Regions from separate parts of the Rhizobium fabae genome, predicted to be linked through region 1. Evidence: predicted binding sites of a transcription regulator. Region 1 holds the regulator's gene; each other region holds the start of a gene.

Region 1 (7,122 bases):
TTCCCGCCCGCTGTTCTTCTATGTCAAGAAGGCACATCTCGGCGCCGTTCCGGGCCTGAAGGAATACGTCAACTTCTTCGTATCCGACAAGATGATCGGCCCCGACGGCCCGCTCGCTGAATACGGCCTCGTTGCCGCTCCGGATGCTGAGCGCGAAGCGATCCGCAAGGACGTCGAAGCCGGCAAGTCCATGTAATGACAATGCCGGCGCGGCGCCTTCAGGCCCGCGCCGGCATTGCTTTATCTCCCTGCCGCCGGCATGTCCGTCGCAGGATTGAATTCATTCCGCATGATTGTAAGCCGAAGGCAAGCTGATGAAGCTGCCGGGCTTGGGGGCTGTGAGCCTGGGGACGTAACGAATGAGCACATCCATCCTACTTTTGTGCCTTGTGGTGATCGGCGCCGCCGCCTATCTGGTCGCGCGCAGCCGTGCCACGGCGCTTGCCGGAGGCAGATCCTCTGCATTGCATTCACGGCCGGCCTATTACGGCGCCTATGCGGCGATCTGGGCGCTTCTTCCTGCCCTCCTCGTCCTCTGCGTCTGGCTTTCCGTCAGCCCCGGCATCATCCAGTCCTCCGTTCGTGGCGCTTTCCCTGACGACGTCAAGGCCCAAGCCGCCGTCGAGCTGGATCTGAGCTATTCGATGGTGGCGACGGTCGCACGAGGCCTGACGATGCTGACCGCCGACGAAGCGGCGGCAGTGGCGACCGATCCGGCCGCCCTGCAGGCCAAGCTCAGCGAAAAGGGTGTGCCGCTCGCCGGTCAGCCGCAGCCTTACATGGTTGATGCCGCCAAGAAGCTCAACGCCATGAGCATGACGAGCCGTCTCGCTATGACGGTGATCGTCCTCGCTCTCGCCATTGCCGGCGCCTTCTATGCGCTGCGCGCCATTGCTCCGCGTTTCCGCGCCCGCAACCGTGTCGAGCGCGTCATGCTCTGGGGCCTGCTGCTCGCCTCGTCGATCGCCATCCTGACGACGATAGGCATCGTGCTTTCGATGCTGTCGGAAGCCGCGCGTTTCTTTGCGGTCGTTCCGGCCGTCGATTTCTTCTTCGGCACCGTCTGGGATCCGCGCTTCGCCGGCGCCGGCGGCTCGTCCTTCGGCCAGTTCGGCCTCATCCCGCTGCTGCTCGGCACGCTCTATATCGGTCTGGTCGCCATGCTGGTTGCCGTGCCGGTCGGTCTCTTCGCCGCCATCTACATGGCCGAATACGCCTCGCCGAAGGTGCGCGCGATTTCAAAGCCGTTGCTCGAAGTGCTCGCCGGCATTCCGACGATCGTCTACGGCTTCTTTGCGCTCGTTACCGTCGGCCCGTTCCTGCGCGATTTCTCCGCCCAGATCAGCGGCCTGCTCTCCGGCAGCTACACCAACTTCATTCAGGCGCAGAGCGTTCTGACGGCCGGCATCGTCATGGGCATCATGCTGATCCCTTACGTGTCTTCGCTGTCGGACGATATCATCACCGCCGTGCCGCGGGCGCTGCGTGACGGTTCGCTCGGTCTCGGTGCCACGCGCTCGGAAACCATCAAGAAAGTGGTTCTGCCCGCAGCCCTTCCAGGCATCGTCGGCGCATTGCTGATGACCGCCTCGCGCGCCATCGGTGAAACCATGATCGTCGTGCTGGCCGCCGGTGTGGCCGCCCGCATCCAGATCAATCCCTTCGAGCCGATGACGACGGTGACCGTCAAGATCGTCAACCAGCTGACCGGCGACCTTGAGTTCACCTCGCCGCAGACGCTGGTTGCCTTCGCCCTTGGCATCACGCTGTTCTGCATCACGCTTTGCCTCAACATCTATGCGCTCTACATCGTGCGCAAATACCGGGAGCAGTACGAATGACGGATATTGTTTCTCCCGCCGGCGTCACCGTTTCCAAAGCGCCTGCGCGCCGCGATATCGGCATCAAGCGCCGTTACGCCGCCGAACGCCGGTTCCAGGCCTATGGCATCGCCGCCATCACCTTCGGTCTGGTCTTCCTCTTCATCCTGCTGTGGACGGTGATCGGCAAAGGCTACACCGCCTTCCAGCAGACCGCGATCACTCTGCCGATCGAGTTTGTTGAGAAGACGATCGACCCGGACAACAAGCGCGCCACCGACCCTTCGGTTCTGGTCGCCGCCAACTATCCGGTTCTCCTGCGTGACTCGATCGTCAAGCAGCTGAACATCAATGCTTCGAGCCGTCCCGATGTGCGCGATGCGACCGCCATGCTCTCCAAGGGTGCGCCGATCCAGCTGCGCGACATGGTCGTTGCCGATCCTTCGATCATCGGCAAGACGGTCAACGTCACGGTGCTCGCCGACGCCAATGTCGACAGTGCCAACAAGGGCCAGATCGACCTTTCGGTCGATGAGAAGAACCGCAAGGTCAACGACAAGCAGGTTGCCTGGATGAACGAGCTGAAGGCGAGCGGCGCTCTCCACAAGCAGTTCAACACCGGCCTCTTCGTCAACGGCAATTCCAGCCGTCCGGAGGCCGCGGGCCTCGGCGTCGCCCTGATCGGCTCGCTCTACCTGATGCTGATCGTGCTCGTGCTTGCCCTGCCGATCGGCGTCGCCGCCTCGATCTATCTCGAGGAGTTCGCGCCGAAGAACAAGCTGACGGACCTGATCGAGGTCAACATCAACAACCTCGCCGCTGTTCCCTCTATCGTTTACGGTCTGCTCGGTCTTTCCGTCTTCATCAACTTCGTCGGCCTGCCGCGCTCGGCTTCGCTGGTCGGCGGTCTGGTGCTGACGCTGATGACCCTGCCGACGATCATCATCGCGACACGCGCCGCCCTCCGCGCTGTGCCGCCGTCGATCCGCGCTGCAGCGCTCGGCCTCGGCGCCTCGAAGATGCAGATGGTGTTCCACCATGTTCTGCCGCTCGCCATGCCCGGTATCCTCACCGGCACGATCATCGGCCTGGCGCACGCGCTCGGCGAGACCGCGCCGCTGCTCCTCATCGGTATGGTCGCCTTCGTCGCCAATGCACCCGCGACGCCGCTCGAACCCTCGACGGCCCTGCCCGTGCAGGTCTATATGTGGGCAAACGAGGCCGAACGTGCCTTCGTGGAGCGTACTTCGGGTGCCATCATCGTCCTGCTCCTGTTCCTGATCGTCATGAACATGGGCGCCATCCTCTTGCGTCGTCGCTTCGAGCGCCGCTGGTAAACGGAGTTAAACATCATGAACATGTTGACGGAAGCAGCAGTTGAAAAGGCGCTGGATCAGAAGATGAGCAACGTCCCGTATAAGATGATCGGACAGGATGTCTCGGTTTACTACGGCGAGAAGCGCGCGCTTTTCGATGTGAACCTGAACATCCGCGAAAACACCGTAACCGCGCTGATCGGCCCCTCGGGCTGTGGCAAGTCGACCTTCCTGCGGAGCCTCAACCGCATGAACGATACGATCGACGGCTGCCGCGTCACCGGCAAGATCACGCTCGACACCGACGATATCTATGATCCCGATATCGACGTCGTCGAACTTCGCGCCCGCGTCGGCATGGTCTTCCAGAAGCCGAACCCGTTCCCGAAGACGATCTATGAAAACGTCTCCTACGGCCCGCGCATCCACGGCCTTGCCAAGTCGAAGGCCGATCTCGACCAGATCGTCGAGACCAGCCTGCAGCGTGCCGGCCTCTGGAACGAAGTCAAGGACCGCGTGCACGAATCCGGCACCGGCCTCTCCGGCGGTCAGCAGCAGCGCCTCTGCATTGCCCGCGCCGTCGCTGTCAGCCCCGAAGTCATCCTGATGGACGAGCCCTGCTCGGCGCTCGACCCGATCGCCACCGCCAAGGTTGAGGAACTGATCCACGAACTGCGCGAGAACTACACGATCGTCATCGTCACCCACTCCATGCAGCAGGCCGCGCGTGTCTCGCAGCGCACCGCCATGTTCCACCTCGGCAACCTCGTCGAGGAGAACGACACCGACAAGATGTTCACCAATCCCGACGATCCGCGCACCCAGGACTACATCATGGGTCGCTTCGGCTGATTTTGGCGACAGCAAGCCTTCCCGTTATTCGAGGATAAAGCCCCATGGCATCGACACATATTTTTTCTGCCTATGATGATGATCTGAAGTTCCTGTCCAGGCGGATTTCCGAGATGGGCGGCCTGGCCGAGCAGATGGTCAGCGAATCCGTCCGGGCGCTGGTCAACGGCGATACCGCGCTGGCGCAGAAGGTCATCTCCGACGATGTGATCCTCGATCACGCCGAACGCGAAATCGGCGACAAGGCGATCGTCACCATCGCCCGCCGTCAGCCGATGGCCTCGGACCTGCGTGAAATCATGGGTTCGATCCGGATCGCCGCCGATCTCGAACGTGTCGGCGATCTCGGCAAGAACACCGCCAAGCGCGTCATCGCCGTGCAGAGCACCGGCGTTCCCCGCAAGCTCGCCCGCGGTCTCGAGCATCTCTCCGAACTGGCGCTCGTCCAGCTCAAGGAAGTGCTCGATGTCTACACCAATCGCTCCGCCGACAAGGCGAACGCGATCCGCGAACGCGACAACGAGATCGACGCGATGTACACCTCGCTGTTCCGCGAACTCCTGACCTACATGATGGAAGATCCGCGCAACATTACGAGCTGCACGCATCTCCTCTTCTGTGCCAAAAACATCGAGCGCATTGGCGACCACGCCACCAACATCGCCGAGACGATCTTCTACATGGCGACAGGTGCGCAGCCGGAAGGCGATCGTCCAAAGGACGACAGCGCCAACACCGTTGGCGCTGTGACGGAATAACGGTTCCGGACCTGCCGATTGCGTGCGCGCCCATCCGGGCGCGCAAAGAGGTCGCAGCCACTTTCTGATTTTGCGCAAGATCCCGTGCTTAAATCACCCCCGGTTTAAGGATCGTGCGCGAGGAGACCAACACGCATGATCCCGAGAGTTGCAGTTGTTGAAGACGAGGAAGCCCTCAGCGTGCTTCTTCGCTACAATCTCGAAGCAGAAGGCTTCGAGGTCGATACCATCCTTCGTGGCGACGAGGCCGAAATCAGGCTTCAGGAGCGCACGCCCGATCTTCTCATCCTCGATTGGATGCTGCCCGGCGTCTCCGGCATCGAGCTCTGCCGGCGCCTGCGCATGCGGCCGGAAACCGAGCGCCTGCCGATCATCATGCTGACGGCGCGCGGCGAAGAGAGCGAGCGCGTGCGCGGGCTTTCGACGGGTGCCGACGATTACGTCGTCAAGCCCTTCTCGACGCCCGAGCTCGTCGCCCGCGTCAAGGCGATGCTGCGCCGCGCCCGTCCGGAAGTTCTGTCCACGGTGCTGAAATGCGGCGATATCGAACTCGACCGCGAAACCCATCGCGTCCATCGCAAGAGCCGCGAAGTCCGCCTCGGCCCCACGGAATTCCGCCTGCTGGAATTCCTGATGTCGTCGCCGGGCCGGGTTTTCTCCCGCTCGCAGCTTCTGGACGGCGTCTGGGGTCACGATATCTACGTCGACGAGCGCACCGTTGATGTCCATGTCGGCCGCTTGCGCAAGGCGCTGAACTTTTCCAACATGCAGGACGTCATCCGCACCGTCCGCGGCGCCGGTTATTCGATGGAAGCCTGACGGCTTCCATTCCAATCGCATAAAAAAACGGGCCGCTTGGCCCGTTTCTCATGTGACAATGTTCGCTCGCTTAGCTGATGCGCGCGGCCGCCCTGCGGCGCTCATTGACCGGCTGGTAGGCCAGCTTCTGGTGATAGCCGCAATAGGGCGAATTGTCCGGGGATTCGCAGCCGCAGAAGTGGAAGTCGTCCTTCAGCGGATCGCCGACCGGCCACTTGCAGGTGCGTTCGGTGAGTTCCGTCAGGCCGAGGCGGCGGGAAATCGGCACGACCACGTTGCCGGCCGGCACGTATTCCATTTCCTCGATCGTTTCGATCTCGATCTCTTCCTTCAGCATCGTTGCGCCCTGCTGGCGGGTAACGGTGCGGGTAGCGATGCGCGAGGCATAGTTCGGTGCGCGCGGCGCCGATGTCGCGCGCTTGGGCGTTCGCGCCGTGGTGGCCGTGCCGCCGGCCTTGGCGCGGCCGGGAAGGCTGAGCCTGTGCACCTTGCCGATGACCGCGTTTCTGCTGACCCCGCCGAGCTGCGCAGCGATCTGGCTGGCGCTCAGTCCTTCGGCCCAAAGCTTCTTGAGTTTCTCGACCCGCTCGTCTGTCCAGTTCATGCCCTGTCTCCACCTTTTGCGTTGGTGATGGCAGAATCCCTCACCGTTGTCCCGGAAGTCTCCGAAACAAGAAACGCCTGATCAATTTTGGTGACTAGTTCCGCCGCATGCAGTCTAGTAATTGAACTTTAACCTAGTGTGAGGCTGACTCCGTGACAAGAGTCGCATGAATCCGGATGAATCGAATTCGGAGTTTTCCCCAACTTGCTGCCCCTGCGTGTCATTTCTGCAATAATGCCTGTTGAAGGTCGAAAATGCCGCTGTACAAGCTTGCTGCATACGCTAAGGGCGCAGTTTTGTTGACATTGCAGCGCGAAAAGGAAATAGTGCCACTCGCCGCCGCAAGGCGGCATTTTTGATTTTTCGGACCTGGTTTCCTTAGCCGGAGTCCAGCGCCTTGATAACATTGACGGGAGATCGCGCTATGGCTGAAGCCGCGCCGCTTTATGACACCTATTCTCGTGCCCCGCTGCGGTTCGAGCGAGGCGAGGGCGTGTGGCTGATCACCGAAAGCGGCGAGCGATATCTCGATTTCGGCGCCGGCGTTGCCGTCACCTCAGTCGGCCATAGCAACCCGCATGTGGTCAATGCGCTGAAGGAGCAGGCCGACAAGGTCTGGCACCTCTCGAACATTTATGAAATTCCCGGCCAGGAGCGCCTGGCAAAGCGCCTGACGGATGCTACCTTCGCAGACAAGGTGTTCTTTACCAACTCGGGCGCGGAAGCGCTGGAATGCGCGATCAAGACGGCGCGTCGCTACCAGTATTCCAAGGGCCATCCCGAGCGTTTCCATATCATCACCTTTGAAGGCGCCTTCCACGGGCGGACGCTGGCGACGATCGCTGCCGGCGGCCAGGAAAAATATCTCGAAGGCTTCGGCCCCAAGGCGCCGGGCTTCGACCAGGTGCCGTTCGGCGACATCGAAGCTGTCCGCGCCGCGGTCACCGATGCCA
Region 2 (7,122 bases), on a different contig from region 1:
GGTCGTGTCGTATTGGGTATGATCGATCGCGCCGCCCTTGGCGAAGGGCGAGATGATGAAGGCCGGAATGCGGTTGCCCGGGCCCCAGCGGTCGGCCTTCGGCGGCGCGACGTGATCCCAGAAGCCACCATTCTCGTCATAGGTGACGATGACGAGCATATGGCCCCATTGCGGGCTCTTTTCGAGGTGGGAGACGATATCGGTAAGATGCTGGTCGCCGCTCGAAATATCGGCGTAACCGCCGTGCTCGTTGAGATTGCCCTGCGGCTTGTAGAAGGAAACGGCCGGCAGCTTACCGTCGTCGATGTCCCTCAGGAAAGCTTCGCCGGCAAGGCCGCCATCCCTGAGATGTTCGGCGCGCGCAGGCGTGCCGGGTGCGAAATTGGCGAAATAGTTGAACGGCTGGTGGTGGAACTGGAAGTTCGGCACCGGCGTGGCATTCTTGCCGTCGAGCGCCGCCTGCCAGGCGCCGCCGTACCACGCCCAGCTGACACCCTTCAGCGACAAGAGGTCGCCGATCGTGACGGCATGCTGCGGCGGCAGCGTCGTTGCGGCAGCGGGATCGGCATAGGCCGGATCGCCGTCCTTGGCCGGCGGGTTGGCGCTCGGCTCGTAGGGCGGCTGCATGGTGTTGACGGCGTAGAAGTCGGGCGTCAGCGTGCCGTCGGAGACGAATTTCGGTGCTCCTTCCAGCGCCGACTTCGGTGCGTTCTCCGCCACAACAAGCGACGTGCCATCCGCATCGACCTTGGCGATCACAGGCTTGGCCGGGCTCTTGTCGGCATCGGGATAATAGGGCGCGCAGGCGCAGACCAGCGCGAAGTGATTGAGGAACGAGCCGCCGAAGGCGCCCTGGAAGAAGTTGTCGGCAAGGACGTACTTCTTCGCGACCTGCCACATCGGCAGGATGGAGCCGTCGTAATGGCCCATGACGAGGCTGCCGGAATCGGCCCAGGCGACGAACTTGTCGTTCCTGCCGCCGTCGATCTGCATCTGCTCCTGGTAGAAACGATGCCAGAGGTCGCGGGTGATGACCGAAGGCGCCTGCGCAAAGCCCTTCGGATCATCGATCGCGAAGGCGGCGTTGGCAAGATGGGCCGATTGCGCCTCGGTGACGGCAGGCGTCACGCCCTTGGCGGTCAGGCCGCCCCAGGCCGGCGGCAGTTCGGAGAGCGGCTGGCCGTTCCGGTCGAGCTGGCGGGCCTGCTCGGCGCTGACATTGGCGAGGCCGTTGGCGCCGGGGAAACCGCCGTAGAGATTATCGAAACTGCGGTTTTCGGCATAGATGACGACGATATTGTCGATCTTGTCGTAACCGGCGGGCGCCGCATGGGCAGCCGTCGCCATGGCGAGCGGCACGATGGCCGATCCGGCGAGGCAGATGGAGTTGAGGAGTTTCAATCTTTTCACGGCTAGTAACCTCATGGCTGGGGGCGTTGGCTAGAGGGAGCGGGGAACGCTCGGGGGCGAGCCGACGCTATTCCCGCCGTCTATCAACTTTGTGACATCGCAGTTGCCGCGAGACGGCAGCGGAATAGCCGTCATCAATTTGTTGCATCGAGGTTCGATCATGGCGCAAAGCATTGCTAAGCTATTGGAATCCTTATTATGACGACAAAGATATTCTGGCTTGCGCGGTCCGGTCTGGGGATCGGCACGGCCACGGCGGCGCTCTGCCTGGCCATTCTTCCCCTGCGGCATAGCAGCGCGGCGGCCGCTGCCGGCGTGCATCCCGGGCCGATGTCGCGCACTGACGCCTTCGCTCGGGCAGAAACGCTGACCGCGCTCGGCCGCAAGATCTTCTTCGATCCCTCGCTGTCGGCCTCGGGACTCCAGGCCTGCGCCTCCTGCCATGATCCCAGTCATGCCTTCGGCCCGGCATCGGCCAAGCCGGTCGAAGTGGGCGGCGAACACATGGACCGGCCTGGTCTGCGCGCCGTTCCGACGCTGCGCTATCTGCAGGCGGTGCCATCCTTCACCGAGCATTATTATGATTCCGAGGACGAGGGTGACGAGAGCGTCGACAACGGTCCGACGGGCGGCCTGACCTGGGACGGCCGGGTCGATCACGGCGCCGATCAGGCAAAGCTCCCGCTGCTCTCGCCTTTCGAGATGGGCAACAAGGATGCCGCGGAGGTCGCAGCGAAATTGCGCAGGGCTCCCTACGCTCGGGATATCGAGGCGGCCTTCGGCGCAACCGTGTTCGACAATCCGCAGGAGGCCTTCGACGCCGCCGTCGAGGCGCTCGGTACCTTCGAACAGAGTGGTCCCGATTTCTATCCCTATTCCAGCCGCTACGACGCCTTCCTCGTCGGCAAGGCGACGCTGACCGCTCGGGAATTGCACGGACGGCAATTGTTCGAGGATCCCGCCAAGGGAAACTGTTCGAGCTGTCACCTGAGCGAACCCGCCAATGACGGAGAACCGCCGCAATTTTCCGATTTCGGTTTTCTCGGGCTCGCCGCACCACGCAACATGGCGATACCGGCCAACACCGACCCCGGCTATCATGATCTCGGCCTCTGCGGCCCTCAGCGGACTGATCTCGCCGGACACAGCGACTATTGCGGCCTGTTCCGCACGCCGACGCTGCGCAATGTCGCGCTGAAGAAGAGTTTCTTCCACAACGGCTATTTCCACTCGCTGCGCGACGTCGTCTCGTTCTACGCGACACGCGACAGCGATCCCGGCCGCTGGTATCCGAAAAATTCAGACGGCAAGGTCCGCAAATATGACGACCTGCCGCAAGCCTATTGGGACAATCTCAACCAGGATCCGCCCTTCGGCAGGAAGCCCGGCGATGCATCCGCCCTCACCGATCCCGAAATCGACGACATCGTAGCTTTCCTCGGGACGCTGACGGATGCCGACCTGCTGCTGGAGGCGAGCGGGCACTGACGCAATCGCCGAATGGGCCGAAATTTACAACGATCCCTTGCTACGCTCAGCAGTCATAGCGTCGTCTGTAGGAAGCCACCGCGACGGCTTCCTTGGCTGATCTCAACCGCGCATCACGTGATGAGTCATTTAACCTATAGTGATGGAGCCTCAATTTCCCACGGTTGGAAATGGTCTTCCACCCTAACGAAATTCTCTTGTGAGAATAATAGGTTAAACTTAATCCCTGCAGCTGAGGCCCGAAGTAAGGGCGGCAACTTTTGCATTAGAACAGGGTTGGTGGGCGCGGCCACCTTTTCATATTTCCTCGTATAGTCACGTTCAACTCTATGAACATCAGGCCAGTCGTAAACGAAGAGGCCCTTCTGTGCGAGCGCGATAAAATCATCCGGACGGGGATAGGAGATTAGAAGGTTCGCGTCAGAAATAGAGGGGAGTTCAGCTAACGACAGTTCTATATTTTCTATTGGCAAGACGGCATCCTTTAGGGCTCCCCAAGGAATGCAGCCAAATCCCGCAGTTACAAAAGCAGCAACAAATCCGTTGCTGTCACTGCCAACCCAGATACAGTCTATTTCATCCGGATATCCGATCATTGATCGTTCGCCCACCCTTCATTGTTAGCACAGACTCGCTCAGCCCAAAGGTGACGTATGTGGTAATTTCCTGTGCAGGCTGATCCGCAAAACACGCTACCTGGATGGCACGTGAATTTGAGCTGTCAGACCAACCATTCGTAGTTTCTCCTAGATACCGCTCTAGGTGTTCCGGCAAAGAATTTTTTCAAAATCAACCACTAGCAGACCCATTACAACTTATGCAGCGAAGCTCCTGCGACCGTTATATTCACGCAAGATGAAAGCTTCGCGCTTGCGCCGTTGCTCACACCGCGCCACTTGGCGTATTCAAAATTGCCGGGGCGCTGATCGCTGCGGCGAAATTCGGCGGCAGGTCACCTTCCGCACCCAAACGAAGTTAAACTAGGCCAATGAACTTTATTCCTGAGCGTCAAATTCGAGCCCTCTACGACGAACAAACGATCCGTGTATACCAGGCCTATAGCGACGAAATCGCTGACGCTGCCCTACGTCAGGGCACCTTCGTTTCGCCGCCCTTCAAGATGGATCGCATGACGTGGATAAAGCCTTCATTCCTGTGGATGATGTATCGCGCCGGATGGGGCCGAAAAGATGCCGGCCAAGCCCGCATTTTGGCAATCGATATTTCGCGCGAAGGCTTTGAATGGGCCTTAAGTCATAGCTGCCCGAGCCACCCTAGTGACTCAATGAGCAAGGAAGAATGGTTGCGCGTCAAAGAGGCTGCCCCTGTGCGCATCCAGTGGGACCCTGAAAGGGACTTGCAACTACAGCCGCAAACGCATCGCGCAATTCAAATCGGCTTGAGCAAGCAGGCCGTGGAGCTCTACGTCGGACAATGGATCAAACGCGTTACCGACATCACCTCCGAAGCCCATGCCATTCATACCCTTGTTCTCCATGGGAAGTTTGACACAGCACGAAAGAGTTTGCCCCTGGAGCACCCCTATGTCTCAAAGACGTTGTGAACAGGTAGTCTTGGCTGCGCGATCTTATCGGACTGCCCGCCTCACCTTCCTTCTGCATCTGCCACTTGATGTATCATAATTTCCGATATACATCATTTCATCGGAAATGATGGGGAAATGATGGAACGCTCGTTTTTGACGATTGCCGCCGGCGAGAATAATGATGCATTGCGCGCGCTTTCGGCACCGGCACGGGTTGAGATACTCAGGCTGCTCTGCGCCAAAGGACCGATGAATATCAACGATATCGCGCGGACTCTTTCCCTCCCCCAATCCACCGTCGCAACCGGCATCCAGATTTTGGAAGACGCACGGCTTGTCGACTCCCAACTGGCAAAGGCCCGGAAGGGAAATCAGAAGATCTGCTCTGCGATCTACAGCGAAATTCTGATCAGCTTCGAGGAAAGCGCGGCTCAGAGGGCCAACAACATCATCGAAGTCGAGATGCCGGTCGGGCTTTACACCAGCTGTGACGTCCATGCGCCATGTGGTCTTTGCTCCACCGAAAGCGTCATCGGTCCGCTCGATGTTCCCGACTATTTCCTTGATCCGCAGCGCATGCAGGCCGGACTCGTCTGGTTCGGCAGGGGATATGTGGAATATAAATTCCCCAACAACGCCAAGGTGTTGAACAAGGATATCCGCGCCATCGAGTTTTCGCTGGAGCTGTCGTCCGAGGTGCCGGGCACCAATCCTGACTGGCCCTCCGACATAACGCTCTGGGTCAATGGCATGGCCATCGGAACCTGGACGTCCCCCGGCGACTACGGCGACAAGCGCGGCGCCTTCACGCCGGCATGGTGGAAGCTTGAGGGCTCGCAATACGGGATGATGAAGACCTGGCGCATCTCCACGCGCGGAACCTTCATAGACGGCGTCGCCGCATCGAATGTCACGCTCAGCGATCTGGCACTTGCCCAGCACTCTTCCATTCGGCTCCGGGTCGGCATCGCGGAGAATGCCGGCCATACCGGTGGCGTGAATATTTTCGGCCGCGGCTTCGGAAATCATGGCCGCGACATCATCATGCGACTGCATGTCTGATCAATAAATATCGGATATCATGATTTAAATAAGGCATTTCTTTTGAGAATTAGAGATGCCTTAATAAAATTATCTATTTGTAATTAAACTATTTTCTTAAAAATCGCCTCGCCTCAACTCAAGGCGCAACGTAGTTGACAGAACGACATTCCTGATATCAAGTTAGAGGCAAGAAAACAAAAATTCTGATATATAAACGGGAGGATCCGTTGAAGACGAATGTCGTTGCCCACCGCGATTTTCGCATCGCGACCATTGACGCCAGGCTCTACAGCTCATTTCTCGAGCATCTCGGCAGAGCAATCTACGGCGGCATCTATGAGCCCGGACATCCCAGTGCCGATGAAGACGGATTTCGCCGCGACGTCCTCGATCTGGTCCGTGAGCTCGACACGCCATACTGCCGCTATCCCGGCGGCAACTTTGTATCGGCCTATAATTGGGAAGACGGCGTCGGCCCGCGTTCGGAGCGCCCGGTTCGTCTCGACCTTGCCTGGCGCACCCGCGAAGCCAACCAGATCGGCGTGAACGAATTCGTCGACTGGTGCAAGAAGGCGAACACCAAGCCGATGCTCGCCGTCAATCTGGGATCACGCGGCCTGGACGCCGCCCGCAATTTCCTGGAATACTGCAATCATCCCGGTGGCACCTACTGGTCGGATCTGCGCCGCAAGCACGGTTGGGCCAATCCGCACGATGTCAAATTGTGGTGCCTCGGCAACGAGATGGATGGCCCTTGGCAGGTCGGTCACAAATCGGCCTATGAATATGGCCGGGTGGCGGATGAGACGGCGAAAGCTATGCGCGGCTTCGACAAGTCGCTCGAACTCGTGGTCTGCGGCTCGTCCAATTCCGATATGAAGACCTATCCCGATTGGGAGGCTGAGGTTCTCGATCAGTGCTACGACAGCGCCGACCATATCTCGCTGCATATGTATTTTGCCAACCGCGAGAAAAACACCCTCAACTATCTCGCCCGCGCCACCAAGCTCGACCGCTACATCACCACGATCGGCGGCGTGATCGACTACATCAAGGCGAAGAAACGCTCGAAGAAGACGATCGGCATTTCTTTCGACGAATGGAACGTCTGGTATCATTCCAACCAGCAGGACAAGGAGATCCTGGCGCGCGACGAGTGGCCGGATGCGCCGCATCTCTTGGAAGATGTCTATAATTTCGAGGACGTGCTGCAGGTCGGCGGTATTTTGAACACCTTCATCCGCCGGTCCGACCGCGTGCGCATCGCCTGCATCGCCCAGCTCGTCAACGTCATCGCCCCTATTATGACCGAGGACGGCGGCGCGGCCTGGCGCCAGACGATTTATTACCCCTTCTACTACGCCTCCAGATATGGCCGTGGAACGGCACTCCAGCTGGTCGTCGATGGCCCGACCTATGACAGCGACGAGGAGAACGACGTTCCCTATCTCGACGTATCAGCGGTGCATTCCGAAGACGGTAGGTCGCTGACCTTCTTTGCCGTCAACCGTCATCCGAACACGGCGCTCGATCTCGATGTGCGGCTGGAAGGGTTTGGAAATGCACGGGTAATCGAGCAGGTGGAGATGACCCACGGCGATCTGGAAGCCGTCAACACGGCGGCGCGGCCGGGG
Region 3 (7,122 bases), on a different contig from region 1:
CTTTTCTTTGCGGCGACGGTATTCGATCGGGTTCACGATGATTTGTTTTATGTAGGTTCCGGCCGAGCTAAGTCTCACCCGTTCGTGACTTTTCGTTTGGACCCGGAAGGATTATTCGTACGTGCATATCTCAGAGCCTCCGGTTCAAACACGCTGTCGGCGCTGAAAAGAGGTGCAGCTGAATGTCCCCCCGTTTTCTGATTCCGTTGATCGCCGGCATTGTTCTCGCAGGCCCCTTGCAGGCCGAAGACGGCACGCCGAAAGGCGTCGTCGAACTCTTCACGGCGCAAGGCTGCTCTTCCTGTCCTCCCGCTGATGCCGCCTTCCGCAAGCTGGTGAGCCAGGGCGATGTCATCGCGCTCGCCTATCACGTCGATTACTGGAATTATCTCGGCTGGGCCGATACGCTGAGCTCCAAGGAAAATACCGAGCGGCAGTACGGCTATGCCAGGACGATGGGCCGCAGCAATGTTTACACGCCGCAGGCGATCGTCAACGGACGCGGCCATCTGGCAGGCTCCGATCTCAACGGGATCAATAGCAGGATCGACACCTACAGCAGCGAAGGCAATGGGTTGACCATTCCCATCAGCGCATCGATGCGCGGCGACGAGCTTGAGATCAAGATCGGCGCGGGGCAGGGCAAGGCCAATGTCGTGATGGTCTATTTCGACAAGGAAAAGACCATCGACGTCGAAAAGGGCGAGAACAGCGGCAAGAAGCTCTCTTATCTCCACAGCGTCACCAATGTCGAAACCGTCGGCATGTGGGATGGCAAGGCGACCAGCCTGACGCTGCCGGCGAGCGTTTTGCAGCGGCCGCAGCTCGAGGGCTGCGCAATCCTGCTGCAGTCGGCGACCGCGGATGGTGATCCGGCGGCGATCCTCGGCGCAACCGTGGTGATGGCGGGAAAAAATATATGAGATTTCATCCTGTTACGGATGAAGTACCGGGCGGCCCGGCCGAGCGTATTCGGGGCTGGGGTTAAGGTCGATACGCTCCGCCGGGCCCTTTGGCGCGCTGGCGCCAAACCGGGATGCATAATTCTCCTGCAAATGAGGCGCTGTTTTGACTGAAATGCGGCACCACACAGAAAGGTCGACTCTGTCTAGCGCATCGTAGCTTCCGAAAGTCGGCGCCGACTTTCGGAAGACACGATGCGAGGATTGAAAGGGCTACGGTGTTCCTGCGCCTCTGAAGAGACGGCGCTGTGGTGCGGCTGAATGTGACGGGCGGCGCTCTTGCAATTTGCGGCGGCTCGGGCAAACTGTCACTCTCCTGTCACAAGCGGAGGCCCTGGGAGACTGATGACAGATCAGCCGGATTTGCGACACGGCGAAAGCCGCTCCGTCGACAATAGTTCCTCAGTCGTCGTCGATCTCAAGGAATACAGACAAAGCAAGGACTCGGTTCCGGTGACCTTCCACCGGCGCGAGCTGGACGCGATCCTCTGGATCTACGGCCGCATGGTCGGTGAGGGCGAGTGGCGCGACTACGCCATCGATCACCTGAAGGACAAGGCGGTGTTTTCCGTCTTCAAGCGCTCCGGCGAAATGCCGCTCTTTCGCATCGAGAAGAACCCGAAGCTCGCCGCCAAGCAGGGCGCCTATTCCGTCATCAACGTCAACGGCGTGATCCTCAAGCGTGGACACGAGCTGAACCAGGTCCTCAAGGTTTTCGACAAGGTCCTCAAGCTCGTGGACAAATAAGCTGTCTCAACCGGCAAACAGCGTGCCGGGATAGCTGGACGGATCGGGATCCGTCGCCATGCCCTCGCCGAGGGTGCGCTGCATGAGCATCGTGTCGAGCCAGCGGCCCTGCTTGTAGCCGGTGCCTTTCATCAGGCCGACCTCCAAAAAGCCTGCCTTGAGATGAAGCGCGATCGAGGCGGGGCTTGCGCCGCCGACGACGGCCACCATCTGACGAAAACCAAGGGCAGTGCAACGATCGATCAGTTCGGCGAGCAGCACTTTGCCGATGCCGTGTCCGCGCGCTTCAGGCGCCAGATAAATCGAATCCTCGACCATCCAGCGATAGGCAGGACGGGTGCGAAAGGCCGAGGCGTAGGCGTAGCCGAGCAGGGTTCCATCCGCATCGGTTGCGGCAATATAGGGATACTGCTGGCTGACGATCGCCGCAAAGCGCTGCATCATCTCGGCCTCGGAGGGCGGGACGATCTCATAGCTTGCAACGCCGTTCAGGACGGAATCGCGATAGATCTCGGCAATGGCGGGGATATCGGCTTGCGAGGCATCACGCAGAAGGAAGGACATTTCGGCGACTGGGTCCATCGGGAGAGCAAGATCTTCCTAAAATCATTCCCGGGAAATCGGCGCAACAAAAAAGGCGGCCGAAGCCGCCTTTTCGATCTCAGTCTGCCCTGCTTATTTACGGTTGCCCATGAACTGCAGCAGGAACATGAAGAGGTTGATGAAGTCGAGATAGAGCGTCAGAGCACCCATGATCGCCTTGCGGCCGGCGACTTCAGAAGCGTCACCGTCGAAATACAATTCCTTGATTCGCTGCGTATCGTAGGCGGTGAGGCCTGCGAAGATCAGCACGCCGATCACCGAGATCGCGAACTGGAGGGCTGACGAAGCCAGGAAGATGTTGACAAGCGAAGCGATGATCACGCCGAACAGACCCATGATCAGGAACGAGCCCATCGCCGACAGGTCACGCTTCGTGCTGTAACCGTAGAGCGACAGCGCGCCGAAAGAGGCGGCGGTTACGAAGAAGGTCTGGGTGATGCTCGACTGCGTATAGACCAGAAAGATCGACGACAGGGAGAGACCAACCAGCGCGGCGTAAGCCCAGAAAGTGGCCTGTGCGGATGCCACGCTCATGCGATTAATGCGGAAGCTCAGGAAGAAGACGACCGCAAGAGGCGCAAGGATCACGACCCAGCGCAGAGGCGACCGGAACAGCAGCTCGCCAAACTGGGTAAGCTGGTTGTCCTGGACGGCCAAATTGAATCCGATGTACGCGGCCACACCAGTGATCGCCAGACCCAGCGCCATCAGGTTGTAGACCTTGAGCATATATGCGCGCAGGCCTTGATCAATCATCTCGCCGGTCTGTGCGCGGCTTTGATAGTTACGAAGATCAGCCATAGTTTCCTCTTACAAGCTCCGATGGATATACGGTGTCGGGTTTTCGACCCGGGCGCCGCTGCGGAGCTCCAGCATGCCTGTCGACAATATGAGGCTTTCGCCGATTGCAAACAAGAGGCTTGCAAAGGCGCGGTCGGTTAAATCGCCGTAAGGTGAAGGGTTTGGGAGCTTTGCTATCCCCTCAGAGCTCCCGCAGCACGGGTGCCGCCTTATGCCCCAGGATGCGCCAGGTACCGATGAGACCGATGCCCACGGTGAGCACGAGTGCGGTCACGAGCGTCAGTCCCGCCACATCAGGCAGGAAGGCGGATGGCAGGTGCATGATGCGGGCGACGATGAACCAGGCGGCAATGGCGCCGGCGATCAACGCGAAGATCGCGGTCGCGAGCCCGAGGATCAGATATTCGTAGCTGAAGGCGCGGATCAGCATGGCGCGCGTGGCGCCGAGCGTCTTCAGCACCACCGCGTCATGGGTGCGCGCCCGGTTTCCGGCGGCGAGCGCGCCGGCAAGGACGAGGATCGAGGCGACGAGGGCGACGGAGGCTGCGGCGCGGATCGCGGTCGCAAGCTCGCCGACCAACTGGTTGACGATGTCGATCGCGTCCTTGACGCGCACGCTGGTGATCGTCGGATAGGTGTTGGTGACGGATTTCAAGATCGCCGCGTCCTCGGCCGGTGTCGAGGACGGGTCGGTCAGCGTCGCGAGCCAGGCATGCGGGGCGCCGCGAAAGGTGTTCGGCGAGAAGACCATGACGAAATTGATCGACAGCGATTCCCATTCGACGCGGCGGAGATTGGCGATCTTTGCCGTGATGTTGCGGCCGAGCACGTTGACGGTCACGGTATCGCCGATCTTGAGGCCGAGCTCATGCGCCTCCTGCGAGGAAAAGGAGACGAGGGGCTCGCCGCTGTAATCCTTGTCCCACCAATTGCCCTCGGTGAGGGCGGCATTTTCCGGCAGGCTGTCGTCATAGGTGATGCCGCGATCGCCGTTCAGCACCCAGCGACCGGCGGCCGGCACGTTCATCTTGGCGACGTCTTCTCCGTTGAAGGCGACGATCCGGCCGCGCAGCATCGGCACTTCCATGAGCTTGCCCTTCGGCGCCTGCGCCTGGACGAGATCTCGGAAAGCATCGACCTCGGCGCTCTGGATATCGACGAAGAAGAAGTTCGGCGCGCCCTCGTTCATGCGGCCGGTCAACTGCTGGCGCAGGTTGCCGTCGATCAGGGTCAGCGTCACCAGCAATGCCAGGCCGAGGCCGAGCGAGAGCACCACCGACGGCGTGAGCGCGCCGGGGCGGTGGATGTTGCCGATCGCAAGCCGCAATGCCGGCGAGTTGACGCGCGGGGCGCGGCGCGCGAGCCAGGCGATCGCTGCTGCGACGAGGCGCAGGACGACGAAGGCGAAGACGATCGCGCCGACGAAAACGACGGCGATGAAGCGATCATAGGCGGTGAGGATGGCAAGGCCGGCAAGGGCCGCCATGAAGAGGGCAGCCAGCAGGATATAGGGCCAGGAGGGCAGGTGGCGGGCTTCGAAGCCCTGCTCGCGGAAGAGTGCGGTCGCCGGCACTTCGCGGGCATGGCCGAGCGGCAGAATGGCAAAGGCGAGCGTCGTCAGGATGCCGAAGAGCGTCGCGAGCAGCAGGGCGCCGGGATAGAGCGTCGGTGCGGTCGAGACCGGCAGGAATTGCGCCAGGAACTGCGCGGCGAAGATCGGCGACAGGGCGCCGATGACGAGGCCTGCCATAATGCCGCCAAGGGCGATGATGGCGATCTGGAAGAGATAGATCAGAACGACGGTCATCGCCGGCGCGCCGAGACATTTGAAGGTGGCGATGGTGGTGCGCTTGGAATCCAGGAAGGCGCGCACGGCATTGGCCACGCCGACGCCACCGACGATCAGCGCGGTCAGGCCGACCAGCGTCAGGAACTGGGAGAAACGGGTGATGTTTTCGGTCAGCGATGGTGCTGCGCGGTCGCTGGTGCGGATCGCCCAGCCGGCAGAGGGGAATTCCCTGGCGGCGCGGGCCTGGATGCCCGACATCTGAGCCTTGTCTTCGAGCCGGATCTTGTAGGCATGTTCGACAAGGCTTCCCGTTTGGATGAGCCCTGAGGCTTCAAGCGCCCGGCGGCTGACGAGCAGGCGCGGCGCAAAGCCGAAACCTTCCGAGAGCGCATCCGGCTCGGTCTTGACCGTACCTGTTATGCTGAGCTTGACGTTGCCGAGCAGCAGTTCGTCGCCGACCGAAAGGCCGAGGCGATCGAGAAGCAAGGGTGCTGCCACTGCGCCGTAAGTACCGCCTTCGCCTGCGAGCAGTGCTGTGAGGGGATAGTTCGGCTCGGCCTCGAACCGGCCGTAAAGCGGATAGGCGTCGTCGACCGCCTTGACCTCGACCAGCGCCTGGTCAGAACCGTCGGGCTTGCGGGCCATCGAGCGCAGGCCTGTCGAAACCGAAACGGTGCCGAGGCCTTCAAGGAAACCCATTTCCTGAGGCGTGGCCTCGCGGTTGTTGAGCTCGAAGCGGACGTCACCGGCGAGAAGCTCCTGCCCCTGCGAGGCGATCGTGTCGGTGATCGACTGCGAAACGGAATTGACGGCGGCAATGGCGCCGGTGCCGAGCGCGATGCAGGCGAGAAAGATGTAGAAGCCGCGGATACCGCCGCGCAGCTCGCGGAGCGCCAGGCGAAAAGCGAGCGAGACGCGCGGCGCGACGATCCTCATGCGAACGCCGCCGCGTTGTGGCGGGCAGCGCTGTCGCCCTCAATCCTGCCGGAGCGGACGCGGATCTGGCGCGAGCAGCGGTTTGCAAGCGAGATGTCGTGAGTGACAAGAAGCAGGGTCATGCCGCGTTCGGCCTGCTTGGCAAACAGCAGGTCGGCGATCTGGCGGCCGGTCTCGGTATCGAGATTGCCGGTCGGCTCGTCGGCGATCAAGAGGGCGGGCGAAGGGGCGAGCGCTCTCGCGATCGCCACGCGCTGCTGTTCGCCGCCGGAAAGCTGGCCAGGATAGTGGTTCAGCCGTTCGCCGAGGCCGACCGAATTCAGCTCGCGATGGGCGATCTCGAAGGCGTTGCGGACATTGGCGAGTTCCAGCGGCACGGCGACATTCTCGAGCGCCGTCATATTGGCGATCAGATGGAAGGACTGGAAGACGATGCCGATGTTGCGGCCGCGGAAATCGGCGACCTGATCCTCGCTCAGGCTGTGGAGCGGCGTATCGTTGATGTTGATTTCGCCGCTGTCGAGCTTCTCCAGTCCGGCGAGCACCATCAGCAGGGTTGATTTGCCGGAGCCGGAAGGGCCGACGATGCCGACGGATTCACCGGCGGCGATATCGAGATCGATGCCCTTCAGCACATGGACGGAGGCGGCGGCGCTGCCAAGGGTCAGATCGGCGCTCTTCAACTCGATGATGGTTTTTGCCAACAGAAATCGCCCTATATAAGTCCGTAATCGAATGGCCGCATAACGGTACTTCGCCAATCTAGGGAAAGCAGGATGAGATTTAAAGTTGCCGCCCTTCAATTCACCGTCATTGCCGTCTCGCTGATCTTTGCCGCCGGAGTGAATGCGCGGACGATCAATCTCGTCGGATTCGGGGACAGCCTGATGGCGGGCTATCAGCTGCCGCCCGGCGACGGCTTTCCCGAGAAGCTGCAGGCTGCCCTGAAGGCGAAGGGGCTCGACATCGCTATCGCCAATGCCGGTGTTTCGGGCGACACGACGACGGGAGGCCTCGCCCGCATCGACTGGTCGGTTCCCGACGGCACGGACGGCGTGATTCTGGAGCTCGGCGCCAACGACGCGCTGCGCGGCATCCCTCCTGAAGAGAGCGAGAAGAATCTCGACCAGATGATTACTCGGCTAAAGGAGCGAGGGATCGCGGTGCTGCTCGTCGGCATCATAGCGCCGCCGAACATGGGGGCGGAGTATGCCGCGCGCTTCAATCCCATCTATCGGGAACTTTCGGAAAAACACAGGGTTCCGCTCTATCCCTTTTTTCTCG
Region 4 (7,122 bases), on a different contig from region 1:
GGAATGGCCGACGATAACAGCCTTCTCGATGCCGCGCTTCTCCATCAATCGGGCGATCGCATCGGCCTGGCCGGAGGGAACGGCGTTTTCAGGGCCGCCGCGTTCGGAATAACCGTGGCCGGGGCGATCGACGAACAGCATTTCGGCCCGGCCTTCGAGCGCTGCGCGGAAAGCGAGGAGCTGATCGAGCAGATTACCGCTGGCGCCGTGAATGAAGACGAGTGCCGGCAGATCCGCATTTTCGGGGCGGGGGACATGGACGGCGTTCATGCGGTAGCCGCCGACATCCGTCAGTTCGCCGATATTCGGATATGCCTGTTCGAATTGCCGCGCCTTATAGGAAGAATAGCCGATGGCGGCGGCGAGCGGGGCGAGAAGAGCGGAAACTTCTGCAAACATGATCTTAACAGGCGATAATTGCGGCGGCTCCTGCGGGGTGGACGAAGCGTTGCGTCGTTTCCCCAACATTCTAAAATTGCGCGGACAGGCGGCTCGTCAAGATCGGCGAACCGGAATCAGGTGCGGTTGCCCGCGAGTTTTTCCGACAGCGTGTTGACCTGTTCCTGCGCCGTGCGTTCGGCCGGATAGATGCTGAGGAACTGCTCCCAGGCCTTCAAGGCCAGCTGATCGTTGCCGGCATTGCTGAGGATCGCCGCCATGCCGGAGAGCGCGCCGAAATGGCGCGGCTCGAGATCCAGCACGTGTTCGATGTCGGACATCGACTTGCGGTAGTTGCCCATGATGAAATTCAGCGTGGCGCGGCGGTTCCAGCTCTCGGCGTAATCCGGCTTCAGCGTGATCGCCTCGTCGAGGAAGTCGAGCGCGGCGGGATTGCGCTTTTCTTCGATCGCCTTATCGGCCCACTGCATCAGCAGATTGATGGTGGCACTGCCGGAATCGTTCCATTCCAGACGGATTTCGTTGGCGATGCCGCTGGCTTTTTCCGGATCACGCTCGCGCTTCAACTGGCTGAAGAGCTGGTCGAGGCGCTGCTTCGGCGAAGTGTCGACATTCGTCTGCTCGACGATGACGTCCTTTTCCGCGGCAGCGGCCGGAACGGCGGAGGTGAGCAGGATCAGAGCGAGCGGCAGTGCCGCTGACGTCAAAGCAAAAATGCGCATGGCGGACATATTAGCCCGCCAGTGCCGAAGATCAAACGAATTTGACGTGATCACCGCAGCGACCCACCGGATATGGTTGCATGCGCAGCTTGCGCGGCAAGGCAATCCGGATACGCGAAATCAGCCCTGACGAGCCTTGTAGCGCGGGTTCAGCTTGTTGATGATGTAGATGCGGCCCTTGCGGCGAACCAGACGGTTGTCACGGTGACGAGCCTTGAGCGACTTGAGCGAATTCTTGATCTTCATTTTTCTGATCCGCGATCTCTATGGGGGAATTCACATTCGCCCGTATCTTTAACAATCAAAAGCGCGCCGTCGGGGCGCGCTCTTAGGTGGGGGAGCAGATACCCCGTCACCTCCATCATGTCAACCGCATGAAGGTGTTTTTCCCGGGGCTTGGCCGCGTTTTCTCACGGTGAAATCGGCGATTTCGGCGTCAAAGTGGTGACATGGCCCATCTTGCGGCCGGGGCGCCATTCGCTCTTGCCGTAGAGATGAACCAGCGTGTCGGCGCGTCGCAGCCAGTCGGGAACGGCAAGGATGTCGTCGCCGATCAGGTTCTGCATGACGCAGTCGGAGTGGCGCTCGGCATTGCCGAGCGGCAGGCCGGCGACGGCCCGGATATGCTGTTCGAACTGGCTGACGACGCAGGCGGCTTCCGTCCAGTGGCCGGAATTGTGCACGCGCGGAGCCATCTCGTTGGCGATGAGGCTGCCATCAGCGAGCACGAAGAATTCGATGCCGATGACGCCGACATAGTTCAACGCGGCGAGGATCTTTTCGGCCGATCGGCGCGCGGCGCCGGCCGTCGCCGCGGGGATCGCGGCTGGAACCGTCGAGGTGTGGAGGATGCCGTCGCGATGGACATTCTCGGCAGGATCGAAACAGACGACGGCACCGTCGGTGGCGCGCGCGGCGATGATCGAGATTTCGCGTTCGAAGGCGACGAAGCTTTCAAGGATGAGCGGCACGGCGCCGAGCGCAGCATAGGCGCCGTCAGGACTGTCGGCTGCCGATCGGAAAACCTTCTGTCCCTTGCCGTCATAGCCGAGGCGGCGGGTCTTCAGCACGCCCTGACCGCCGAAATCCTGAAGTGCGGCTTCGAGATCGGCCTGGCTGTCGACCGCATGGAAGCGGGCTGTTGATATGCCGCAGCCATTGAGGAAGCGTTTTTCGACGAGCCGGTCCTGGGCGGCCTCCAGCGCCTTCGCAGGCGGATAGACGGGGACGCGCGCGGCGAGCGTCTCGGCGGCCGAGACGGGCACATTCTCGAATTCGTAGGTGACGAGATCGCAGGCGGTCGCGAGTTCGGCCAGCGCCGCCGGATCGTCATAGGCGGCGACGATCTGCCGGTTGGCGAGCTGGGCGGCGGGGCAGTCGGCCTGCGGCTCGAGGATGATCGTGCGGAAATTCAATCTGGCGGCGGCAATGGCCAGCATGCGGCCGAGCTGGCCGCCGCCGATAATGCCGATCGTTGCTGCTGTCATAGGTCGTCCATCGGGTATTCGGCGACGCTGGCACTCTGGCGCTCGCGCCATTCATCGAGCCGGTCGGCGATTTCCTCGTCGGAAAGGGCGAGCACGGCGGCGGCGAGAAGGGCGGCGTTTACCGCGCCCGCCTTGCCGATGGCGAGCGTTCCCACAGGAATGCCTGCCGGCATCTGCACGATGGAAAGCAGGCTGTCCTGGCCGGACAGGGCTTTCGACTGGACCGGCACGCCGAACACCGGCAGCGGCGTCAGCGCGGCGGTCATTCCAGGCAGGTGGGCAGCGCCGCCGGCGCCGGCGATGATGACCTTGAAGCCCTCCGCGCGTGCGCCCTTGGCGAAATTGACCAGCCGGTCGACTGTGCGGTGCGCCGAGATGATGCGCGCGTCATAGGGAATTTCCAGCGCCTCCAGCGTGTCGGCGGCGTTCTTCATGGTCTCCCAGTCGGACTGGCTGCCCATGATGATGGCGACGGGTGGTCTGTCTGTCATCGTTGCTGCGGTCCCTCTCAGGCGATGATGTCAGGGATGATCTGATCTTCCAGCTTGGAGAGCTTGTCCTTGATGACGAGCTTCTTCTTCTTCATGCGCTGGATCCGCAGAGCATCGCATCCCATCTGGATCATGGCATTGATCGCGGCGTCGAAATCCTCGTGCTCCTGGCGCAGACGCGCCACCATGAGCCTGACATCCGCCTGTTCCTGATCGGCCATATGCATTCCCCGTTATCGTCCTCGGATCTTGTCCGATCTGCCGATGATTTCCGCAAGCTCCTATCACCAAATACAGGTAACGGCTAGTTAGTCTTGATCATGAATTTGCCATCTAGTCTTCATCTTTTGGCCTTCGACAAGCCTTCAAAAATGTGTCACAGTCCGCCGGTTGACACCTTGTTCCCCGACGACGATGGCCGGGGAAGGGTAAGAGGAAGGAAGGGTCAAATGACAGTTCAAGCTCATCTTGAATCACTCCAGAAAAAGCATGTAGCACTCGAGGAGGAGTTGCACGCGCTCAGAACAGCTCCCTCAATCTCCGATACTGAAATTGCCGAATGCAAGCGCCGCAAGTTGCGCATCAAGGACGAGATCCAGCGTCTCAAGTCATCCGTCCACTGATCTTCCCAAGGGTCGCCGGCCGATCATCTTGCGTTAGAAGAGGTAAATCCATCCATTCCGCCGAGAATTAGCAAGAACCGGTGATCTACACCAGATATGCGCCAGTCCGATGCATGCGGCATCGCGGCTGGCGTTTTTGCAGCATCACTCTTCAAAAATATCATATGATCCGCATCGCTTCCCACGGTCTTAGGGAAGATGCATCAGGCCCAGAATTGATCCAGCCATAGATTGAGCTTGTCGAAGCCGCGGTTGTTGACCGTGTAGATGCGCCTCGTGCCTTCCGAGGTCACCGAGACGAGGTTGCTGTCGAGCAGCGCCTTCAGGTGTTGCGACACAGCCGGACGGCTGATGGGCAGGCCTTCGGCGAGTTCGTTGACCGTCCTTGGAGCGCGACGCAATTCCTCCAGCAGAAACCGCCGGTTCGGGTCGGAAATCGCAGAGAAGGGGTCCGTGGTCGACATGGCGGGAACGCTACGTCAAACCGGCCGTTCCAGCAAGGAAATTGTGCATTGCAGCGTATTGCTGCAATGTCCTTTGCGCGCCTGAAAAGACGCGGCACTGCAGGGCTTCTACCAGCCAAGGCCTTCGCGCACGATCAGGAAAGCGGCGATCAAGGCCATCGCATACATGAAGGGATAGAATATTTCCGGCTTCATGCGGCGCACGCACCAGGCGCCGGCGATGGTCGCGAGCGGGGCGAAGGGCAGGAGCGTCGCCGACGTCGCAAGATTCTGCGTGTCGAGCTGGCCGAGCGCGAAATAAGGGATAAGCTTGATGGCGTTGAGGATCGCGAAGAAGCGCGCGCTGGTGCCGGTATATTCGCGCGGCTGCAGTTTGAGCGGCAGGGCATAGATCTGGAACGGGGCACCACCGGCATGGGCGACGAAGCTGCCATAGCCTGAGAACGTGCCCCAGAGGCTGGCGGCCACCGGCCGCTGGCCGCGCGGCGGGATTACCTTTCCCGCGCCGGGACCGAAATTGTTCCAGAAATAGCGCAGGCAGAAGAGGATGGTCACCGCGCCGATGACGATGCGCAGCATATTGCCCGGAACGAGCGCCGAGGTCGCCCAGCCGAGCCCGATGCCGAAGATCGCGCCCGGCAGCATGATCTTCAGCGTCGCCCAGTCGCCATGCTTGCGCCAGATGACGAGCGAGATCATGTCCATGAAAACCAGGATCGGCAACAGGATAGCCGCCGCTTCGACCGGCGAGACGACAAGGGCGAGGAAGGGCAGGCCGATCAGCGACAAAGCGTCGCCCATGCCGCCTTTCGCAAGGCCCACCAGCAGAACGGCAGGCACGGCAGCGTAATAGAATGATAAGTCCTGCGGCATGCTTTCGACGTCCTCCTCTTGCAAGCCTCCTCTAACGGAACTACTCACACAAAACGAGTGCGGATCCGCCATTTCGCGGGGGAATTCGCAGGAAACGGAAAGACCCCATGACCGAACCGGAAAACCGCTGCCGCCTTGTGCTCATCGTACCCGATATCGCCGATGCCGATGAGCGGGCAAAGATCGTCGCCGACGCACTGAAGGGCGGCGACGTCGCCTCCGTGATCGTGCCGCAATACGGGCTCGACGACGGCGCCTTCCAGAAACATGCCGAGAAGCTGGTGCCGCTGATCCAGGATGCCGGAGCGGCGGCACTGATTGCCGGCGACAGCCGAGTAGCGGGCCGGGCGAAGGCCGATGGCCTGCACCTTTCCGGCAATGCGGAGGCGCTTTCGGAAGCGATCGAGAAACACGCGCCGAAGCTGATCGTCGGCGGCGGCAACGCCGCTGACCGGCATCATGCGCTGGAGATCGGCGAAGCCCGGCCGGACTATATCTTCTTCGGCAAGCTCGACGGCGATATCAAGCCGGAGGCTCATCCGAAGAACCTTGCGCTCGGCGAATGGTGGGCCTCGATGATCGAGATCCCGTGCATTGTCATGGGCGGCACCGATCCGTCGTCGGCGCTTGCCGTCGCGGAGACCGGGGCGGAGTTCGTGGCGCTGCGGCTGGCAGTCTTCGGCGAGCCCGGCCGGGCGCCCGCCGTCGTTGCCGAAATCAACGCGATGCTTGACGAAAAAGCGCCACGGTTTGAGGATTGAAATCGCGCTCATGCCGATCCCGCCCGCCCGTCTTTTGAAATATTTCCTCGCCAGCATGGCGGTCCTGACTGTGGCCGGTCCGGAGACCGTCCTGGCACAGGCGCCCGACAGCGTCATCAGCCAGCCGGGTACGGCGCCGGCTTCCACCTTCCGGACCGACCGGCCGACCGGTCCGGGTGTTAAACCCTCCGACGGTGTCGGCGTGTTCGACCGCATGGGAGCGAAGCTACCGGATCTGCCGCCGGAGAAGGATTACAAGGGGCCGATCGACGAAGCTTACGGCGCCTACCAGCGCGGCTATTATCTGACCGCCATGGACAAGGCGCTGCCGCGCGCCCAGCTCGGCGATCCCGCAGCGCAGACGCTGATCGGCGAAATCCTATCGCAGGGACTGGGGGTCAAGAAGGACGTGAAGAACGCCGCCTTCTGGTACGGCAAGGCTGCCGATGGCGGCGATGCGGCGGCAATGTTCAAATATGCGCTGATGCTGATGGAGGGCGAGGGCGTCCAGCGTGACAAGGTCAAGGCCGACGACTACATGCGCAAGGCGGCCGAAGCCGGCAATTCGTCGGCGGAATTCAACTGGGCGCAGATTCTCGTTGCCGACAATCCCGGCGAGAAGGGCCTGAAGCTTGCGCTGCCCTTCTACGAGAAATCGGCCGAGCAGGGTGTTGCCGACTCGCAGTATGCCGTGGCGCAGATCTATGCGTCACTGAAGGACCTGCCGGAGGAAAAGAAGCAGCTTGCCCGCGAGTGGATGGTGCGCGCCGCGCGCGCCGGTTTCGATACCGCCCAGCTCGATCTCGGCATCTGGCTCGTCAACGGCGTCGGCGGGCCGAAGGATTACGTCAAGGGTTTCGAGTGGCTGAAACTTGCCGCCAACGGCGGCAATGTCGTCGCGCAGAACAAGCTCGCCCATCTCTACATCAATGCCATCGGCACGCCGCCGAACCCGATCGAGGCGGCGAAATGGTATGTGCTGTCGCGCCGTGCCGGGCTTGCCGATCCGTCGCTCGAGGATTTCTATCTCGGCATCGAAGACAATCAGCAGAAGGCTGCGATCGACGCCGCCAACAAGTTCCGGCGGCGATAGGCCGTGGCTCGCCTACGGGCTTGAGGCTGCCCGACGCTCGCGCCGCCGCGCATCAGAAAAGCGCGTCGGCGAAAAGATCCTCGTCGTTTTCGGCTTTCGGCGTTTCGGCGGGAGGAGCTGTGCTCCCCTCGCTCGCCGGGATGATATCGCGATGGGTATTGCGCTCCTGGACCATCGTGTAGAGTTTGAAGATCTTGCGGTCGAGCGGT

The links. Region 1 encodes PhoB, which activates phosphate uptake and scavenging genes when phosphate is short. Its sites were predicted from a motif close to TGTCATNNANCTGTCAT; they were not measured.
Region 2: the regulator PhoB is predicted to act here: its motif matches at 1,540-1,556, upstream of EFB14_RS06955 (acid phosphatase).
Region 3: the regulator PhoB is predicted to act here: its motif matches at 1,269-1,285, upstream of EFB14_RS17960 (DUF2794 domain-containing protein).
Region 4: the regulator PhoB is predicted to act here: its motif matches at 3,427-3,443, upstream of EFB14_RS16310 (YdcH family protein).

What each region holds. Positions count from the first base shown of each region.
Region 1 is NZ_ML133649.1:181,641-188,762, reverse strand. Features, by position in the region: gene EFB14_RS12150 (substrate-binding domain-containing protein) at 1-196, shown strand, start outside; gene pstC (phosphate ABC transporter permease subunit PstC) at 360-1,841, shown strand; gene pstA (phosphate ABC transporter permease PstA) at 1,838-3,157, shown strand; gene pstB (phosphate ABC transporter ATP-binding protein PstB) at 3,173-3,988, shown strand; gene phoU (phosphate signaling complex protein PhoU) at 4,033-4,746, shown strand; gene phoB (phosphate regulon transcriptional regulator PhoB) at 4,882-5,565, shown strand; gene EFB14_RS12120 (GcrA family cell cycle regulator) at 5,636-6,169, opposite strand; gene EFB14_RS12115 (aspartate aminotransferase family protein) at 6,594-7,122, shown strand, end outside.
Region 2 is NZ_ML133647.1:222,410-229,531, reverse strand. Features, by position in the region: gene EFB14_RS06955 (acid phosphatase) at 1-1,410, opposite strand, end outside; gene EFB14_RS06950 (cytochrome-c peroxidase) at 1,609-2,898, shown strand; gene EFB14_RS06945 (hypothetical protein) at 3,033-3,494, opposite strand; gene EFB14_RS06940 (DUF4291 domain-containing protein) at 3,887-4,462, shown strand; gene EFB14_RS06935 (ArsR/SmtB family transcription factor) at 4,580-5,506, shown strand; gene arfA (arabinosylfuranosidase ArfA) at 5,716-7,122, shown strand, end outside.
Region 3 is NZ_ML133652.1:140,519-147,640, forward strand. Features, by position in the region: gene EFB14_RS17955 (DUF1223 domain-containing protein) at 183-923, shown strand; gene EFB14_RS17960 (DUF2794 domain-containing protein) at 1,308-1,709, shown strand; gene EFB14_RS17965 (GNAT family N-acetyltransferase) at 1,716-2,273, opposite strand; gene EFB14_RS17970 (Bax inhibitor-1/YccA family protein) at 2,385-3,113, opposite strand; gene EFB14_RS17975 (ABC transporter permease) at 3,295-5,838, opposite strand; gene EFB14_RS17980 (ABC transporter ATP-binding protein) at 5,835-6,542, opposite strand; gene EFB14_RS17985 (arylesterase) at 6,615-7,122, shown strand, end outside.
Region 4 is NZ_ML133651.1:149,529-156,650, reverse strand. Features, by position in the region: gene EFB14_RS16340 (alpha/beta fold hydrolase) at 1-399, opposite strand, end outside; gene EFB14_RS16335 (tetratricopeptide repeat protein) at 516-1,130, opposite strand; gene ykgO (type B 50S ribosomal protein L36) at 1,242-1,367, opposite strand; gene EFB14_RS16325 (5-(carboxyamino)imidazole ribonucleotide synthase) at 1,532-2,608, opposite strand; gene purE (5-(carboxyamino)imidazole ribonucleotide mutase) at 2,605-3,099, opposite strand; gene EFB14_RS16315 (YdcH family protein) at 3,117-3,320, opposite strand; gene EFB14_RS16310 (YdcH family protein) at 3,549-3,722, shown strand; gene EFB14_RS16305 (ArsR/SmtB family transcription factor) at 3,926-4,186, opposite strand; gene EFB14_RS16300 (sulfite exporter TauE/SafE family protein) at 4,295-5,059, opposite strand; gene EFB14_RS16295 (thiamine phosphate synthase) at 5,167-5,820, shown strand; gene EFB14_RS16290 (tetratricopeptide repeat protein) at 5,831-6,913, shown strand; gene EFB14_RS16285 (chemotaxis protein) at 6,966-7,122, opposite strand, start outside.